DNA from 2 places in the Serinicoccus sp. CNJ-927 genome. Region 2 is predicted to be linked to the other one. Evidence: predicted binding sites of a transcription regulator. Region 2 holds the regulator's gene; the other holds the start of a gene.

Region 1 (7,199 bases), on a different contig from region 2:
CTCGGTGTCGGTCTCCGGCTCGGGGCGGGGTGCGGTCCACCCCTTCTCCTTGGCGAGCAGGGTGCCGCGCAGCGAGGGCTCCCCCGCCCCCGGCCCCTCGTCGGCCAGGCCGTCCGGGAAGCCGGCGAGCACGCGGGACACCTGCTTGAAGGTGCAGACCCGGGACGGACCGCGGGTCGGGGTGACCGGCTCTCCGGCGCGCAGCCTGTCGGTCAGCGCCTTGGTGCTCTCGGGGGTCTGGTCGTCGAAGAACTCCCAGTTGACCATGACCACCGGCGCGTAGTCGCAGGCCGCGTTGCACTCGACCCGCTCGAGGGTGATCGTGCCGTCCTCGGTGGTCTCGTCGTGCCCGACCCCGAGGTGCTCGCTCACCTCGTCGAAGATCTGGTCGCCGCCCATGATGGCGCACAGGGTGTTGGTGCAGACGCCGACGGTGTACTCGCCGTTGGGGTGCCGCTTGTACTGCGTGTAGAAGGTCGCGACCCCGCTGACCTCGGCGGTCGTCAGGTCGAGCAGCTCGGCGCACAGCTGGACGCCGCGGCCGGTGACGTAGCCGTCCACCGACTGCACCAGGTGCAGCATCGGCAGCAGCGCGGAGCGCTTCTGCGGGTAGCGGGCGATGATGAGCTCGCTGTCCGCCACGAGCTGGGCCCGGACGTCCTCCGGGTATGCCTCCTCCGAGGCGTGCAGCGGCGTGTGGTGGTGGAGCGGTCCGTGGTCCGCGTGGCCCGCGACGCTGTGGTGGACGCGCCGCTCGGAGGCCTCCTCGAGCTGGCTGCGCATGTCCTCCTGCTCATGAGCCGTCATCGGTCCACTCCTCCCATCACCGGGTCGATCGAGGCGACCGCGACGATCACGTCGGCGACCAGGCTGCCCTCGGACATCGCCGAGGCCGCCTGGAGGTTGTTGAAGCTCGGGTCCCGGAAGTGGACGCGGTAGGGCCGGGTGCCGCCGTCGGAGACCGCGTGCACCCCCAGCTCGCCCTTGGGCGACTCCACCGCGGCATACGCCTGCCCGGGCGGGACCCGGAAGCCCTCGGTCACCAGCTTGAAGTGGTGGATGAGCGACTCCATGGACTCGCCCATGATCCGGCGGATGTGGTCCAGGCTGTTGCCCTGCCCGTCCGCGCCGACCGACAGCTGCGCCGGCCAGGCGATCTTCTTGTCGGCCACCATGACCGGCTCGCCCTGGCTCGCGCGCAGCCGGGCGATGGCCTGCTCGGCGATCCGCAGCGACTGCCAGATCTCGTCCAGCCGGATGCAGATGCGGCTGTAGGCGTCCATGTCGCGGCGGGTGATGACGTCGAAGTCGTAGGTCTCGTAGCCGCAGTAGGGCTCGTCCTTGCGCAGGTCGTGCGGCAGGCCGGTCGAGCGCAGGATCGGTCCGGTGATGCCCAGCGCCATGCAGCTGGCGAGGGAGAGGTAGCCCACGTCGACGGTGCGGCCCTTGAGGACCGGGCTCTCCAGCAGCAGCTTCTCCAGCTCGCCGATCCCGCGCCGCAGCGCGGGCAGCTCGGCCTCGAACTGGTCCAGGTGCTCGGGCAGGACGTCCTGGGCGACGCCGCCGGGCCGGACGTAGGCGTTGTTCATGCGCAGCCCCGACACGGCCTCGAAGAAGCGCAGCAGCCGCTCCCGCTCCCGGAACCCGGTCGTCATGACCGTGGTGGCACCCAGCTCCATGCCACCGGTCGCCAGCGCGATGAGGTGGGAGCCGATGCGGTTGAGCTCCATCATGAGGACGCGGATGTCGCTGGCGCGCTGCGGGATCTGGTCGGTGATGCCGAGCAGCTTCTCGACCGAGAGGCAGTAGGCGGTCTCGTTGAAGATCGGCGTGAGGTAGTCCATCCGGGTGCAGAACGTGGTCCCCTGCACCCAGGTGCGGAACTCCATGTTCTTCTCGATGCCGGTGTGGAGGTAGCCGATCCCCGCACGGGCCTCCCGCACGGTCTCGCCGTCGAGCTCCAGGATGAGCCGGAGCACGCCGTGCGTGGAGGGGTGCTGCGGCCCCATGTTGACCACGATGCGCTCCGCGCCGAGGGTCGCGACGTCCTTGGCGATGTCGTCCCAGTCGCCGCCACCGGCGGTGTAGACGGCGCCGCCGTCGACGGAGTCCGAGGTCGGTCCGCCCTCGGCATACAGGTCCGTCGGGGTGCCGCCGAGGTAGTCGGCGCCCTGGTCTGCCTTGGTCTGGTCGTGCGTGGTCGCCATCAGGTGTAGCTCCTCCGCTGGTCGGGAGCCGGGATGGTGGCCCCCTTGTACTCGACCGGGATGCCGCCGAGCGGGTAGTCCTTGCGCTGCGGGTGCCCGGGCCAGTCGTCCGGCATGAGGATGCGGGTCAGCCCCGGGTGCCCCTCGAAGACGATGCCGAACATGTCCCAGGTCTCGCGCTCGTGCCAGTCGTTGGCCGGGTAGATGCCGACGATCGACGGGATTCGCGGGTCGTCGTCCGGACAGGTGACCTCGATGCGCACCCGGCGCACGCCGTGGGTGATCGACTGGAAGTGGTATACCGCGTGCAGCTCCGCGCCGGTCTGCTCGGGCCAGTGCACCCCGGAGACCCCGGTGCAGATCTCGAAGCGCAGCCGCGGGTCGTCCCGCAGCGGGCGGACGAGCGCCTGCAGGTGGTCACGGTGCACGTGCAGCGTCAGCTCCCCGCGGTCGACGACCACGCGCTCCAGCCCGGCGGCGACAACCTGCGGGGCGGCCGCCTGCAGGGCGTCCACGACCTCGTCGAAGTAGGAGCCGTAGGGCCGCTCCGCGGCGCCGGGGAAGAGCACGGGCGCGTCCAGCCCGCCGTAGCCCGAGGTGTCGCTGCCCATCGACCCGCCGAACATCCCCTGCTTGCGGGCCATCGTGACCGGCTCGCCGGCGCTCTGCGCCGCCGGCACCGAGCCGCCCGCGGTCTCCTGGGCGGTCCCGGTGTCGACCTTCTGGCCCTCGGTCCGCGAGGGGGCGTGCTCCTCGTCGAGGGTGGTCTCCTGCGTCGCCGGCTCGCGGTTCGGGGTCTCCGGGCCGGTCTCGACCTTGTCGCCGGCGCTGTCGTCACGCGTGGTGTCGTCCGCGCTCACGCGAGCAGCCCCTTCATCTCGGAGGTCGGCATCGCCTTCATGGCAGCCGCCTCGGCCGCGCGGGCCGCGGCCTCGCGGTCGACGGAGAACTTGAACTCACGGATCTGCTTCTGCAGCTCCAGGATGGCGTTGAGCAGCATCTCGGGCCGGGGCGGACACCCGGGGAGGTAGACGTCGACCGGCACGATGTGGTCCACGCCCTGCACGATCGCGTAGTTGTTGAACATGCCGCCCGAGCTGGCGCAGACGCCCATCGAGATGACCCACTTGGGGTTGGGCATCTGGTCGTAGACCTGGCGCACGACCGGCGCCATCTTCTGCGACACGCGCCCGGCGACGATCATCAGGTCAGCCTGGCGCGGGGTCGCCGCGAAGCGCTCCATCCCGAACCGGGCGATGTCGTAGTCGGGGGTGCCGACGGCCATCATCTCGATGGCGCAGCAGGCCAGCCCGAAGGTCGCCGGCCACACGGAGTACTGCCGCAGCTGGCCGGCCAGTCCTTCGACCGTCGTCAGCATGATCCCACCGGGGATCTTGTCCTCGAGACCCATCGTCAGCTCACCACACTCTCGGAGTTGTGCACGTTCAGTCCCATTCCAGCCCGCCCCTGCTCCACTCGTAGACGAAGGGCACCGAGACGACGACGAGGAAGAGCAGCATCGCCAGCACGGAGAACAGCCCGACCTGGTCGAAGGCCACGGCGAAGGGGTAGAGGAAGAGCACCTCGACGTCGAAGACGATGAAGAGCATCGCCGTGAGGTAGTACTTGACCGGCACGCGCCCGCCCTCGTGCGCCTGCGGCGTCGGCTGGATCCCGCACTCGTAGGCCTCGGCCTTGGCGCGGTTGTAGGTCACCCGGCCCAGCAGCCCCCCGCCGAAGACCGACCCGAAGGCGAAGAGCAGGCCGAAGAAGAGGAAGAAGATGATGGGCAGATAGGTGGTAGTCCATGTCTTGCCTCAGCACTCCTTTCGGGACAGGCCCAGCGCTGGGCTCACCGGGGTCGCGCGCATACTTATCCTAAGGTCAACACAGCGTCTCATGCCGCCGGAGTCATCCTGCTCAGGGCGTTGATGACGCGGTCGTCGAGCCCGCCGCCGCGCTCCTGCGGCAGGTTGGCCATGATCTTGAGCAGCAACCGCATGAGCGAGCGGCGCGGCAGGCCGTACTTCACCGCGAGCCGCATGATCTCGGGCTTGCCGATGAGCGTGGCGAAGCCGCGGCCGAGGGTGTAGTAGCCGCCGAGGGCGTCCTTCATGGCCGCGGTGTAGCTGTGGAGCACGGCCTCCCGCTCCCCCGGCGTGGCCCGCGCCAGCGCCGCGCTGATGACCTCGGCGGCGTGCCGTCCGGCCTCCATCGCCTCGGCGATCCCCTCGCCGTTGAACGGGTTGACCATGCCGCCGGCGTCACCGACGAGCAGCAGCCCCCGGTCGTAGAGCGGCTGCCGGTTGAAGCACATCGGCAGCGCGGCACCCCGGATCGGGGCCTGGCGGGTCTCCTCGGAGAAACCCCAGCCCTCCGGCATCGTCTCCACCCACCGCCGCATGACGTCGCGGTAGTCGAAGGTGCCGAAGGCCTCCGAGGTGTCGAGGATCCCGAGGCCGACGTTGGCGGTGCCGTCGCCCAGCGGGAAGATCCAGCCGTAGCCGGGCATGAGCTCGTCCCGCTCCCCGCGCGCGTCCTTCGTCCACAGCTCCAGCCAGGACTCGAGGTAGGCGTCGTCGTGCCGCGGGGTCTCGTAGTAGGCCCGCACCGCGACCCCCATCGGCCGGTCGTCGCGCTTGGGACGGTCCATCCCGAGCGAGAGCCGGCTGGAGTTGCCGTCGGCGGCCACGACGACCTGGGCCCGGAACTCACGGCGCTCCCCCGTGGCCCGCCCGTCCGGACCCATGACCTTGGCCTGCACGCCGCAGATGTGACCGCGCCCGTCGAGGACCGGCGTCTGGACGTTGATGCCCTCGAGGAGCCGCGCCCCGCGCGCCGCGGCGTGGCGGGCCAGGGTCTCGTCCAGGTCCTGCCGGGTCCGCACCAGCCCGAAGGGCGGGAAGGTCGCGTTGCCGGGCCAGTCGAGCTCCAGGCGCATCCCGCCGCCGATGATCCGCAGACCCCGGGTGCGGTGCCAGCCGTCGGCCTCGTCGATGGGGACGCCGAGGTGGATCAGCTCGCGGACGGCGCGCGGGGTGAGCCCGTCGCCGCAGATCTTGTCGCGCGGGAAGGTGGACTTCTCCAGCAGCAGGACGTCGAGGCCGTGGGACGCGAGGTAGGCGGCGGTGCTCGAGCCTCCCGGCCCGGCGCCGACGACGATGACGTCGGCTGTCTCGACCTGCTCACTCACTGTTGGCGCCTCGCTTGTGACAACGTTCACGAACTCTGGGAAGTCTAGGCTCCTGCCGGCCGCCGGATCGGCGCAGGGACGCCTCAGACCAAATACGTCAGGACGACGCGGGCTAATGGGCGATCAGTCGACGGGGGCGACCGCGTGGTGCAGCGCGACGACACCGGCGCTGAGGTTGCGCCACCGCACCTGCTCCCACCCGGCCGCGCGGACCTGCTGCGCCAGCGCGCGCTGGTCGGGCCAGGCGCGGATCGACTCGGCGAGGTAGACGTAGCTCTCCGGGTTGGAGCTGACGCGGCGGGCCACGCGGGGCAGGGCCCGCATGAGGTAGTTGTTGTAGACGGTGGAGAAGACCGGCACGACCGGCCGGCTGAACTCGCAGACCACGAGCCGGCCGCCCGGGCGGACCACCCGGAGGAACTCGCGCAGGGCCGCCTCGACGTCCGCGACGTTGCGCAGCCCGAAGCTCATCGTCACCACGTCGAAGGAGTCGTCGGCGAAGGGCAGCCGCATCGCGTCCGCCGCCGTGAACGGCAGGTCCGGCCGCCGGCGGTAGCCCTCGGTGAGCATGCCGAGGGAGAAGTCCGCGGGGACCACCTGGACACCGCGGTCGGCATACGGCTCGCTGGAGGTGCCGGTGCCAGCGGCGATGTCGAGGACCCGGTCCCCCGGCGCCGCGTCGACCGCCTTGACGACCGCGTGCCGCCACAGGTGGTCCATGCCTCCGCTCAGCACGGTGTTGGTGACGTCGTAGCGCCGGGCCACGCCGTCGAACATCCGGGCCACCTCGTGCGGCTGCTTGTCGAGGTCGGCGCGCGTCGGGCTCATGCGGGCCATCCTCCCATCACGTCTTACAGTGGTCGGCTGTGGCTGTGACCCGCACCCTGCCCCGCCTGCGCGCCCGCACCCTCGCGGTCGACGCCCCGGGCGACCTGCTGACCCGGGTGCCCGACGAGGTCGACCCGCGCGAGGTCGCGGCGTGGCTGCGCGAGGGCGACGGCCTGGTCGGGTGGGGCCGGGTGGCCGGGGTGAGCGCCACCGGCCCGGACCGGTTCCGCGAGGCCGAGACGTGGTGGACGCAGGTGCGCGCCGCGGCCGAGGTCGAGGACGAGGTCCGGCTGCCGGGCACCGGTCTCGTGACCTTCGGCTCCTTCACCTTCGCCGCCGACTCCCGGGACGAGAGCGTCCTCACGATCCCCCGGGTCGTCATCGGGCGCCGGGACGGCCTGGCCTGGGTCACCCAGGTGGTCGCCGAGGACGAGCCGTGGCCGGTCGAGCACCCCGCGGAGCTGCTGGGGCGCGTCAATGAGGACATCGAGGTGGCCGACCCGCTGGTCGAGTCCGACGGCTCCGTGGGCGCCGAGGACTGGCCGGGCGTCGTGGCGGCCGCGGTGCGCCGGATCGACCTGGGTGAGGTCGACAAGGTGGTGCTGGCCCGGGACGTGACGGTGCGGCACCGCGAGGGTCGGGTGGTGCGGGTCGCCCCGGTGCTCGAGCGGCTGGAGAAGCGGTATGCCGCCACCTGGACTTTCGCCGTCTCGGGGCTGGTGGGGGCCACCCCGGAGATGCTGGTCCGGCTGCAGGGCGGCAAGGTCCGCTCGCGGGTCCTGGCCGGCACGATCCGACGGCCCAACGGCATCCCCGCTCCCGACACCGACGTGCCCGGCACCGGCGACCCCGCGCACCCGGTCGACCCTCGGCTGCGGCTCGTCAGCAGCACCAAGGACCTGGACGAGCACGACTACGCCGTGCGGTCGGTGGCCGAGGCCCTGGCGCCCCACTGCAGCGACCTCGTCGTC
Region 2 (7,199 bases):
CGGCCGCGTCGAGGGCCTGGCGGACCACCCGCACCTGGCCGTCCATCATCCCGCTGGGGCCGACGACGTGTGCCCCGGCCTCCGCCTGCGCCACCGCCATCCGCGCATACACCTCGAGGGTGCTGTCGTTGTCGACCCGACCCGCGTCGTCCACGAGGCCGCAGTGGCCGTGGTCGGTGAACTCGTCGAGGCACAGGTCGCTCATGATCACCGTGTCGTCCCCGAGCTCGGTGCGCAGCGTGCGCAGGGCGGCGTTGAGCACCCCGTCCGGGTCGAGCCCCACGCTGCCGACCGCGTCCTTGTCCTGCGCCCGGGGGACGCCGAAGACCATGATCCCCCCGACGCCGGCCTCGACCGCCTCGCGCGCCGCCGCGACCAGGCTGGTCGGGGTGTGCTGCACGACGCCGGGCATCGAGCCGATCGGCTCGGGCCCGGTGATGCCGTCACGGACGAAGACCGGGAGCACCAGCTCGGCCGGATGAAGCCGCGTCTGCGACACCAGCCGCCGCAGGGCGGGCGTGCCGCGCAGCCGACGCGGGCGCTCGGGCGGTCCCGGGTATGCCGTCACCGCCGCGACCGGGGGCGCCGCGCCGCCGGTGCGCGCCGGCTCGGTCGCACGAACTCCTCGCCCTCCGCCTGCGCCTGGGCCAGGAGCGAGCGGGCGTGCTCGGCCAGGGCGTCGACGAGGTTCGTCGCGCTCGGCTCGGGGGCGACCACGTCGACCCGCAGGCCGTGCTCCTCGGCCGCCTTGGCCGTGGCCGGGCCGATGCAGGCCACGACCGTGCCCGGGTGCGGCTTGCCCGCGATGCCGACGAGGTTGCGCACCGTGGAGGAGGAGGTGAAGCAGACGGCGTCGAAGGCGCCGCCCTTGATCGCCTCCCGGATCTCCGCGGCCGGCGGGGCTGCCCGCACGGTGCGGTAGGCCGTCACGTCGTCGACCTCCCAGCCCATCTCCTGCAGCCCGGCCACGAGGGTGTCGGTGGCGATGTCGGCCCGCGGCAGGAAGACCCGGTTGATCGGGTCCAGCACCTCGTCGAAGGGGGGCCAGGACTCCAGCAGCCCGCGCGCGGACTGCTCACCGTCCGGCACGAGGTCCGGCTCCAGGCCCCAGTCGCGCAGCGCCTCGGCGGTGACTCCCCCGACAGCGGCGAGCTTGAGCCCGGCGAAGGCCCGGGCGTCGAGCCCCAGCGCCTCGAACTTCTCCCGCACGGCCTTGACCGCATTGACGGAGGTGAAGCCGATCCACTCGTAGCGACCGGTCACCAGGCCCTTGACCGCCCGGTCCATCTGCTGCGGGGTGCGGGGCTTCTCCACGCTGATCGTCGGGACGACCGAGGACGTGGCGCCGTAGCCGGCGATGCGGTCGGTCATCGGCCCGGACTGCTCCTTGGTGCGCGGCACCAGGATCGACCAGCCGAAGAGCGGCTTGGACTCCCACCAGGACAGCTCGGCCCGCAGCTGCACCGGTCGACCGACGACGGCGAGGCTCACGCCGTCCAGCTCCTCGGGGCTGTCCAGGGACTGCTGCAGGGTGGTGACCCTGGTCTGCTGGGTGTTGGTGGTGCCCCTGCCGGTCAGGGCCGTGGGGGTCTCGCCGCCCCGCCCGGCGTCGGCCAGGTGCCGCAGCGCGCGGTGCAGCCGGTCGCGGTCGCCGAGGACCACGACGGTGACCTCGTCGTCGACCGAGTGCGACCAGTCCACGGCGGTGTCGGCCGCGCTGACGACGTGGACCTGCCCGCCGTCGCCGTCCGGGAGCATCCCGGCATACGCCGGCACGGCCCAGGCCGCGCTGACCCCCGGGACGATCTCGAAGGAGACCCCGGCCTCGTGGCAGGCGCGCGCCTCGTCGGCCATCGTGCCGCCGGAGGAGTCGTCGGGCATGAGCCGGACGACGAGGTGGGTGGCGTCGTCGAACTTCGAGGCGGTGCGCACGAGCAGCTTGGCGCGGGCCGACGGGGTGAGTGCCGGACCGTCCTCGCCGCGGACGGTGCGGACGATCTCGGCGTCCTCCCGCACCCAGGCGCGCACGTCCTCCTCACGGTGGGCCGAGTCCACCACGACGACGTCGGCGACCGCGAGGTAGTCGCGGGCGCGGACGGTGAGCAGGCCCGGGTCGCCGGGCCCGGCGCCGACGAAGGCGACGCGCGCGGCGGCGCTGGGGACGGGGGTCAGGTGGACGGGGGCGGCGTCGGTGCTCACAGGTCGGACTCCGGTTCGTATGACCCGGAGACGGCTACGAGGCCGGCCGGGTCGGGACGGTTCAACAGCAGCTCGGCGGCGCGGGCGCGAGGTCGTCCGGCGCGTCCTGCGCGCCGGTCAGCACGTGCGTGCGCGCCCCGTCCTGCAGGGCGGCGAACACGTGAAGGGTGAGGGTGGTGGCGGGGCCGTCGCCGGATATGCCGTCGCGAGAGGTCTGCGCGAGCGCGCCGACCGGTGCGGTGCAGCCCGCCTCGAGCCGGGCCAGCGCGGCCCGCTCGGCGGTGACGGCGGCCCGGGTGGGCGGGTGCTCCAGCAGGTCGGCGAGGCCTCGGGTCAGCTCGGTGTCCTCGGCACGGCACTCCACCGCGAGGGCGCCCTGGCCGGCCGCGGGGAGCACCACGTCGGTGGCGAGCACCTCGGTGGCGTCGTCGAGGCGGTCCAGCCGCGCGAGCCCGGCCCGGGCCAGGACGACGGCGTCGAGGACGCCGTCGTCGACCATCCGGATGCGCGAGTCGACGTTGCCGCGGATGTCGCGGACCTCGAGGTCGGGGCGGGCCAGGCGCAGCTGGGCCGCGCGGCGCGGGGACCCGGTGCCGACGACCGCACCGCTCGGGAGCTCGTCCAGGGTCAGCCCGTCCCTCGCGACCAGCACGTCACGGGGGTCCTCCCGCGCCGGGACGGCTGCCACGACGAGACCGTCGGCGGGCGCCGTCGGCAGGTCCTTGAGCGAGTGCACGGCCAGGTCGATCCGCTCCTCCAGCAGGGCGGTGCGCAGCGCCGAGGCGAAGACGCCGGTGCCGCCGATCTCGCGCAGGCTGCGCGCCGAGGTGTCTCCCTCCGTGGTCACCAGGACGAGCTCCACCTCGTGCCCCGCGGCACGCAGCCGGTCGGCCACCCAGGTGGACTGGCTGGTGGCGAGAGCGCTGCGCCGGGTGCCCAGCCGCAGCGGCCGGGTCGGCGTCAGGGACGGGGTGTCAGCCATCGGCCCGGTCCCCCTCCCCGCGCTGCTCGGCAGCCTTCTCGACCACGCCGAGCGGCGGGCTGGACAGGGCCGCGACCTCACGGCTGTCCAGGTCGAAGAGCTCACGCAGGGCGTGGGCGTAGTCGGCCGGGACCTCCTCGACACCGGAGTGGAGCTGCTTGACGCGTGTCGTGGGCGTGTGCAGCAGCTTGTCCACGACCCGCTGGACGGTCTGGCGCACCTCGGCGCGCTCGTCGTCCGGCAGGTGCGGCAGGCGCTGGTCCAGCCGCGTCATCTCCGCGTCGACCACGCGGCCCGCGGAGGTGCGCAGGGCCGCCAGCGTGGGGCCGAGCCGCGCGGCGTGCCGCTCGGTGAGGTAGGTCGCGACCTCGGTCGCGACCAGGCCCCGGACCGCCGTGACGGCGGCCGGCTCGGTCGCGGACCCGGCGTCGCCCGCCCCCGCCAGGCCCGCGGCCTGGTGCAGCTCGGCGAGACCCCAGAGGTGGACCCCGCGCAGCCGGGACACGGCCGGGTCGACGTCGCGCGGGAGCGCGAGGTCGACCAGCGCGAGCGGCGACCCGGCCCGTCCAGCCTCGCTGCGGGCACGCGCGAGGGCGGGACCGTCCAGGACGTGCCCGACAGCACCGGTGCAGGTGAGGACGAGATCGGCGCAGCCCACGGCAGCGGCCAGGTCGGACCAGGGCAGGCTCCGGGCACCGTGGGTCGAGGCCAGCCGGTCGGCACGGTCGCGGGTCCGGTTCACGACGGTGAGGTCGTGCACCCCGTGCCGCGCGAGGGTCGCGACGGCGAGGCCGGACATGGCCCCTGCCCCCACGACGACCGTGCGCGCCTCGGTGAGGTCGGGAAGGACAGACGCGGCCTGGTCCAGGCCGAGGCCGACCAGCGAGCGGGAGACCTCGTCGATGCCCGTCTCGGCGTGTGCCCGCTTGCCCACGCGCAGCGCCTGCTGCACGAGCGGGTTGAGCGACGGGCCCAGGTGCCCGTGCCGCTGCGCCAGGGCGAGGGCCTCGCGCAGCTGCCCCAGGACCTGGCTCTCGCCGATGGCCAGGGAGTCCAGCCCGCAGGCGAGCTCGAAGAGGTGGGCCACGGCGCGGTCGTCGTAGTGGACGAAGAGGTGGTCGGTGAGCTGGTCGCGGGTGAGCCCGGTCAACCCTCCCAGCGCGGCCCCGATCTCCTCGAGCGCCCCGTGGAAGGTCCCTGCCTCCACGACCACCTCGAGCCGGTTGCAGGTGGAGAGCACCAGCGCCTCGTGGACGTGGTCACCCGCCCGCAGGCCGGTGGCCAGCTGCCGGGAACCGTCGGTGTCGAGGACGGCCTGCTCGAGCAGGTCGATCGGTGCGGTGCGGTGGGACAGGCCCACGACGAGGACGCTCACGAGACCCCCTCCACCGGTGTGCCGGACACGGCGACCTCCCGCTGGTGCTGGTGGAAGGTGAGGATCTGCAGCTCGGTCGCCAGGTCGACCCGGCGCACGTCGACGTCGGGCGGTACCTGGAGCACGACCGGGGCGAAGCTGAGGACCGAGTGCACGCCGAGCTCGACGAGCACGTCGGCCACCTCCTGGGCCGCCTCGGGCGGCGTCGTGATGACCCCCACGGACACGGGCCCGCCGGTGCGCAGCTGGGCGAGCGGCTGCACGGGCATACCCTCCACGTGGCTGCCCACGACATCGGGGTCGTTGTCGGCGAGCGCGACGACGTGGAAGCCACGGGTCGCCAGACCCTCGTAGCTCGCGAGGGCACGGCCGAGGTTGCCCATCCCGACGATGACGACGGGCCAGTCCTGGCTCAGCCCGAGCTCGGCGGAGACCTGCTCGACCAGTCGGGAGACGTCGTAGCCCACCCCTCTGACGCCGTAGGAGCCGAGGTGGGACAGATCCTTGCGCACCTGGGCCGAGCGCACGCCCGCGAGCGCGGCGATCTCCTCGCTGGAGATGGAGGTATGCCCCTGCTCGGCGACCGTGGTGAGGGCCTGGAGGTAGCCCGGGAGCCGGCCGACCGTGGCGTCCGGCACCCCGCGCCGGTTCGACTCGGCCATCACGGCGGCACCGGCTCCTCTCTGGATGGGTGGCGCCGGCGACGGGAGGGGCTTATATCAGACCCTCGCCGAGCGGTCGGCGCGGACCCTTCAACTGTAGGCTCGCACCCCTCGTTCCACCAAAACGGCGCCGAGGTCCGGGCTCAGCGCCCCGACCCGCGCCGACGCCCACGGGACAGCGCGAGCCGTAGCTCGCCGGGCTCGAGCCGCCAGCGTGCGACCGGCTCGCCGTCCACGATCAGGACAGGCACCTCGGTGCTCCACCGGTCGTGCTCCTGCTGGTCCATGTCCCCCGCGGCACGCTCGGCGTCGATGTCCCGGACCCGGACCTCGTCGACCTGCTCCCGGGCCACCGCGAGCATCTGGTCGCACAGGTGGCAGCCAGGCCGGGAGAGCATCTCGACGCGGGGCTCGGCGCCCGGGGTGCGCTCCCGTCTCCACCACGGCATACCTGGTCCTTCCCTCGCCACGCTCGGCGTCGTCTCCGGGGACGACGACGGCGCCCTCCCTGTGGCGGGACGGGCGCCGTGGTCGGATCGTCATCGGCCGGTGGCCGACGACCTCACTTCTTGTTGCGACGCTGGTGACGCGTCTTGCGCAGCAGCTTGCGGTGCTTCTTCTTGGCCATCCGCTTGCGGCGCTTCTTGATCACTGAGCCCATGGGGCCATCCTTCGTCGTCGTCGGTCCTGATGGTGCCTCCGCCGGCCTGCGTCGTGCGGACGCGGGGCGGGGCACGGCCCGGTCAGCCTAGCGCGGCGCAGCGCCGTGCCCCAAAGCGACCCGGTCACGCAGGTCGGCTGCAGGGCCGTCGCCGGGGACGCCGGCCACGGCGGTCGGACGCGTCAGGCAGTGCCGTGGTAGGAGTCCTCGAGGTAGGCGTGCACCGCCTTCTCGGGCACCCGGAAGGACCGTCCGACCCGCACCGCGGGCAGCTCGCCCGAGTGCACCAGCCGGTACACGGTCATCTTGGACACGCGCATGACGGCAGCCACCTCGGCCACGGTCATGAACGTCATCTCGGCGAGCTGGCGCTCATCTGCCATCGGACGCATCCCGTCTCTTGAACTTCTGTGCAGGCAGCGCGCACGGCTTCCCCTCCGGCGAGCGGCCTGCGTGGTTGTCGGGCCAACACTAGGGGCAGATGTGGTGCTTGCGAAAGTCGTGGGACCAAAAAGTCCAGCGCGACACGCGGGGTGGTGTCAACGGGATGCACGGGCCTGGAGTTGTCCGGCGGGTCCGGAGGGGCAGCCGGAGGGTCTCAGTCGAAGTACGGGTCCAGCCCCAGCCCGGCAGACTCGCCCGGCGGGTCGCCATGATCGCGGCGTCCACCGGCTCGTCGAGGTCGTGGCCCTCGTCCCAGCGGCCGTAGCGGATCTCCCGCCCCTCACGATCCCCCATGGACCGCGGCGCGGTCACGCCGTACATCTCCTCGACGTGCCGCCGCCACTCCTCCGGCACCGCCGTGGCGGGGTCCACCGGCCGCCCGGTGACCACGCCGATGAGGTGCGTCCACGCCCGTGGCACCACCTCGACCAGCTCATACCCTCCCCCACCGAGCGCGACCCACCTGCCCTCGGCCAGGTCGTCGGCCAGCTCCCGCACCCACCCGTAGGCGACCGCGAGCGCCTCCATGGAGACCGACAGGTGGGCCAGCGGGTCGGCGTAGTGGCAGTCGCAGCCGTGCTGGCTCACGACGATCTGGGGATCGAAGGCGCGGGCGAGGGTCGGCACCACGGCCTGGTAGGCCCGCAGCCACCCCTCGTCCCCGGTGCCCGGGGGCAGGGCGATGTTGACCGCCGAGTCCGGCGCCTTCGGCCCGCCGGTGTCACCGGGGAAGCCGGTGCCGGGGAAGAGCGCCCGGCCGGTCTCGTGCATCGAGACCGTCATCACCCGCGGCTCGTTCCAGAAGCACCGCTCCACCCCGTCGCCGTGGTGGACGTCGAGGTCGAGGTAGAGCACCCGCTCGGCCCCCGCGTCCAG

What was found. The regulator Rex, encoded in region 2, represses fermentation and respiration genes when NADH is low (regulators of the CRP and FNR family bind a similar motif). The targets are predictions, from matches to a motif close to CTTGTGAANNNNTTCACAAG.
Region 1: the regulator Rex is predicted to act here: its motif matches at 5,414-5,433, upstream of BJF86_RS00800 (geranylgeranyl reductase family protein).

Annotation. Positions count from the first base shown of each region.
Region 1 covers NZ_MKKF01000002.1:53,304-60,502, reverse strand. Annotated here, with positions in the region: gene nuoE (NADH-quinone oxidoreductase subunit NuoE) at 1-807, opposite strand, end outside; gene BJF86_RS00820 (NADH-quinone oxidoreductase subunit D) at 804-2,207, opposite strand; gene BJF86_RS00815 (NADH-quinone oxidoreductase subunit C) at 2,207-2,887, opposite strand; gene BJF86_RS00810 (NADH-quinone oxidoreductase subunit B) at 3,064-3,618, opposite strand; gene ndhC (NADH-quinone oxidoreductase subunit A) at 3,653-3,970, opposite strand; gene BJF86_RS00800 (geranylgeranyl reductase family protein) at 4,105-5,400, opposite strand; gene BJF86_RS00795 (demethylmenaquinone methyltransferase) at 5,524-6,228, opposite strand; gene BJF86_RS00790 (isochorismate synthase MenF) at 6,267-7,199, shown strand, end outside.
Region 2 covers NZ_MKKF01000011.1:83,116-90,314, reverse strand. Annotated here, with positions in the region: gene hemB (porphobilinogen synthase) at 1-568, opposite strand, end outside; gene BJF86_RS04390 (uroporphyrinogen-III synthase) at 565-2,199, opposite strand; gene hemC (hydroxymethylbilane synthase) at 2,261-3,181, opposite strand; gene BJF86_RS04380 (glutamyl-tRNA reductase) at 3,174-4,556, opposite strand; gene BJF86_RS04375 (redox-sensing transcriptional repressor Rex) at 4,553-5,218, opposite strand; gene BJF86_RS04370 (glutaredoxin family protein) at 5,362-5,667, opposite strand; gene BJF86_RS04365 (30S ribosomal protein bS22) at 5,781-5,879, opposite strand; gene BJF86_RS04360 (excisionase family DNA-binding protein) at 6,062-6,271, opposite strand; gene BJF86_RS04355 (acetoin utilization protein AcuC) at 6,351-7,199, opposite strand, start outside.